2 regions of the Bacillus nitratireducens genome follow, and region 1 is predicted to be linked to the other one. Evidence: predicted binding sites of a transcription regulator. Region 1 holds the regulator's gene; the other holds the start of a gene.
What was found. The regulator LexA, encoded in region 1, represses DNA repair genes until DNA is damaged. The targets are predictions, from matches to a motif close to CGAACATATGTTCG.

Region 1 (2,212 bases):
TTTGAAACATCATGACCAAAACCACGAAGTGTTGCTGCAATTTCTTCAAAAGTTAATTCATTCCGGCGTAAACGTACAATTTCCTCAATTGGTACTTCTTTTTTCTCACGTCCTATACTTAAATGACGATTTTTCAAATTATTCTCTGGGCGAAACCCTTTCTCTACCGCCCTTTGCATGCCACGCTTAATTTTCAAATTGTGAATCTTCCTTTGATACTCTTCCACGATTCCAATGATATCCAATACCATCGAGTCAGAATCTGAAAGTTGTAATTCACCATTATGCGTATGTGTATATACTTTTATTCCTTCTTTATGTAAACAATGCATTAATGCAATCTTCGCATTCCCTCTACCAAGACGCGTTTCATCTTGTATTAGAAGTACATCAACTTGTTCATCTCGAATTGTATCTAATACTTCTAATATGCCATCACGTTCAATTGTATAGCCACTAGCCTGCTCCTCAATCACCTTTGTCACATTCATTTGATAGCGCTCAGCTAAATGCAATAATTCATCCTTTTGACGCAATAATGATGTTTCTTGTGCTTCTTTTGTTGTACTGACACGCGCATAAACAATTGCATTCATTTTGAACCCTTCTTTCTCGCTTTATTTTCCCTCTAGTGTATCATAAATCTTCCTTTTGTTCGAACTTATGTTTGTAGAATGTTTTTTCGCATGTTATACTTATTAATAAGAAAAATGAAAGAAAACGAGGTGTTAGAAAACATGGAAAAGTTAACGAAACGCCAGCAAGACATTCTCGACTTTATTAAGCTAAAAGTACAAGAAAAAGGATATCCACCTTCCGTACGTGAAATCGGTCAAGCAGTCGGCCTCGCTTCTAGTTCTACAGTGCACGGACATTTATCACGACTAGAAGAAAAAGGATATATTCGACGCGATCCAACAAAACCACGCGCAATTGAAATTTTAGGTGACAACCGAATGGAAACAGAAACACAATCTGTTATTCAAGTTCCAATCGTCGGAAAAGTTACTGCCGGTTTACCGATTACAGCAGTCGAAAGTGTAGAAGATCACTTCCCACTTCCAGCTAGTATCGTTGCTGGAGCAGATCAAGTGTTTATGTTACGCATTTCTGGAGATAGCATGATTGACGCTGGTATTTTTGATGGAGATTTAGTTGTAGTTCGCCAACAACAGTCTGCATACAACGGTGAAATTGTAGTTGCTTTAACAGAAGATAACGAAGCAACTGTTAAACGTTTCTATAAAGAAAAAGATCATTTCCGTCTACAACCGGAAAACTCTTCACTAGAACCTATCATTTTAAAACAAGTGTCAGTTATCGGAAAAGTAATCGGCGTATATCGTGATTTACATTAAAAATATAAAAAGAAGATAATCCCCTTATTTATATAGGGGATTATCTTCTTTTTATATTTTGATAGATTTCCGTTTACTCAAAAGAATGCATTACCTTAATTATTAACGCGTTTCAATAGTAACATCTCCAGCAGCTGTTTTACCGCTAATTTTTTTACTCCCATTACCAATTGTTATATTTTGATTTTCTTCATTAAAAATTGTCACGTCTCCAGCAGCACTTTGCCCCGTTATAACTGCATCTTGTGGTTTTTCCAACAAAGTAATATCTACATCTCCAGCAGTTGAACTTGCCTCTACATCATATTTTGGATCATGATCCATAATATATACATCTCCGCTAGCCGTTTTTGCTGTTACTTTCCCTATTACTTTTTTAAAGCTCACCTCACCAGCTTTTGTAGATCCCTCCACACTCTTAGCTGTTACATGTTTCAAATCCACTTCTCCTGCGAGTGTTTCAACACTTACGCGGTCACTTTTCACATTACTTATTTCTATTTGTCCAGCGGATGAATTTACTTTTATCTCTTGATAAGAACGTTCAGGTACTAATATAGTCAATGTAGGCGTTCGAAATCCAAAATTGTAAAATGAAAAATCAAATGAAACACCTTTTTCTATTTCCCCTATGACTTTTAATGTATCACCATCTTCAGCAATACGAATTTCCTGTTTACTTACGTCCCCTGTTTGCTTTACATAAAAAGAGGAATCAGGAGATTTTTGGACAACAATATCTCCTGCATCTAACTTAACTTCTACATTTTTTAGCGTTTCGTTCTTAATTACGTCCTCTTTATCTCCTTTTTCTGCAGTTTTTACTGCTTTTTCATATGTTTGTGAAATCCCTA
Region 2 (2,212 bases), on a different contig from region 1:
CCTTCAATTGGTCGTATATCAATTGGTGGATCTAACAGCCCTGTTGGACGAATAATTTGTTCTATTACTCCCGGTGCCTGCTCTAACTCGTACGGTCCTGGCGTTGCCGAAACGTAAATAACTTGATTCGTTTTCTCTTCAAACTCATCAAACGTAAGCGGTCTATTATCTAAAGCTGACGGCAGACGGAATCCATGATCCACAAGCACTTGCTTACGCGCTTGGTCTCCGTTATACATCGCTCTTACTTGCGGCACCGATACGTGCGACTCATCCATAACAATTAAGAAATCCTCTGGAAAATAATCTAAAAGCGTATACGGTGTTGAACCTGCTGGACGAAGTGTTAAATGACGGGAATAGTTTTCAATCCCTGAACAAAAGCCCATCTCACGCATCATTTCTAAATCATAGCGTGTACGTTGTTCTATGCGCTGCGCTTCTAACAATTTACCGTTATCATTTAATTCTTTTAAACGTTCTTCTAATTCTTTTTCAATATTTTCAATAGCGACCTTCAACTTTTCTTCACGTGTAACGAAGTGAGATGCCGGGAAGATTGCTACATGATCACGTTCTGCTAATACTTCACCCGTTAATGCATTTACTTCTCGAATACGATCTATTTCATCACCGAAAAATTCAATTCGAATACAATGTTCGTCGAGTGATGCCGGGAAGATTTCAACTACATCTCCGCGCACACGGAATGTACCACGCTTGAAATCAATATCATTACGTCCATACTGTACATCAACAAGTTCACGAAGCAATTGATTACGGTCCTTTTCCATACCAACTCGAAGTGAAACAACTAACTCGCGGTATTCTTCCGGAGAACCTAAACCGTATATGCACGACACACTCGCAACGATAATAACATCATCTCGTTCAAATAAAGAAGACGTTGCCGAGTGACGTAATTTATCGATTTCATCATTAATTTGTGCATCTTTTTCAATAAATGTATCCGTATGTGGTACGTACGCTTCCGGCTGGTAATAATCGTAATAACTAACAAAATACTCAACAGAATTGTTAGGAAAGAAATCTTTCAACTCACTATATAACTGTCCTGCTAACGTTTTATTATGAGCCATTACAAGTGTTGGTTTCTGCACTTCTTTAATGACATTTGAAATCGTAAATGTCTTACCCGTTCCTGTTGCTCCAAGCAACACTTGCTTTTTCTTACCACTATTAATTCCCTCTACAAGCTTCTCTATCGCTCCCGGCTGATCACCTTGCGGGGAATACTCTGAGATAATTTCAAATGGATGTTCCAACTAAAAACCGACCTCCTCATAAAAATCTGTATTATTATTTTACCACGAATGCTCATAAAAAACCTAAAAAATCGAACAGATATTCGGTAAAACTTTCGACAATATATACATAAAAAAGGAAGGAATAAATACTTCCTTCCTCTACTAACTCTATTTTTTAAGTACATATAATAAGTCATATCCATTGCGCCCATTTTCATTCGTACAATCTATTAACCTATATGCCGTTTCTGATTCACGTTGCTCTTTAACAATCCTTTTACAACTATCTTTATGTAACCCTTTATGGTCACCAGCAAATTGATCTTGCCTATTATCAAACACATGAAGTATATTTGTCCCACTATGCTCTAACCTTTGAAAAACAGGATCACCTTCATGTGTATAATGTACAATTCTTATTTTATCAACTTCCCCTTGTTCCACATTCAAAACGAACTTTTCGAATTTATCTAGATTAGAAATTTCTGCCCCCTTCGCAACGACATCATTCTTCTTATCAATTGCACTGTTAGGTTGTGAACAAGCTACTAAAATAAAGAGAAATAGACATATAAAACCTGCTCTTTTTCCTATTGTTATCCTCTCCTATACAAACTATTGGTATACTAGAAAAAGCTACTTTCCTCTATGAAAGTAGCTTCTTGTTTCCTTTCTCCTTCTTCGGAAAAATAACATATGAAAATGAAATCGCAGTATCCGCTAAAAGAATAATAGCCCATACTTGGCTTACACGGCTTGCCGTTTTATTTAAAACGATTCCTGACTCTAACCAATTTCCCCACTGTTCTACCGGAATAAGCCCATACATGAAGAAAAAGAATATATGAACCGCAACAAACAAAATAAGATGTAAAACCCAATTTTTTATTTCCTGCTTCGCATGCGCCATACCTGTTACTTCAAGTGGTTCTTCGATAATAGAC

Region 2: uvrB (excinuclease ABC subunit B) is a predicted target of LexA. The motif match lies at 1,359-1,372, and genes of this name have one in related genera.

What each region holds. Positions count from the first base shown of each region.
Region 1 is NZ_JAUMJO010000002.1:511,799-514,010, reverse strand. It holds gene Q3V31_RS08975 (YneB family resolvase-like protein) at 1-596, opposite strand, end outside; gene lexA (transcriptional repressor LexA) at 738-1,358, shown strand; gene Q3V31_RS08965 (DUF4097 family beta strand repeat-containing protein) at 1,461-2,212, opposite strand, start outside.
Region 2 is NZ_JAUMJO010000005.1:387,905-390,116, reverse strand. It holds gene uvrB (excinuclease ABC subunit B) at 1-1,286, opposite strand, end outside; gene Q3V31_RS20745 (DUF4362 domain-containing protein) at 1,437-1,868, opposite strand; gene Q3V31_RS20740 (hypothetical protein) at 1,915-2,212, opposite strand, start outside.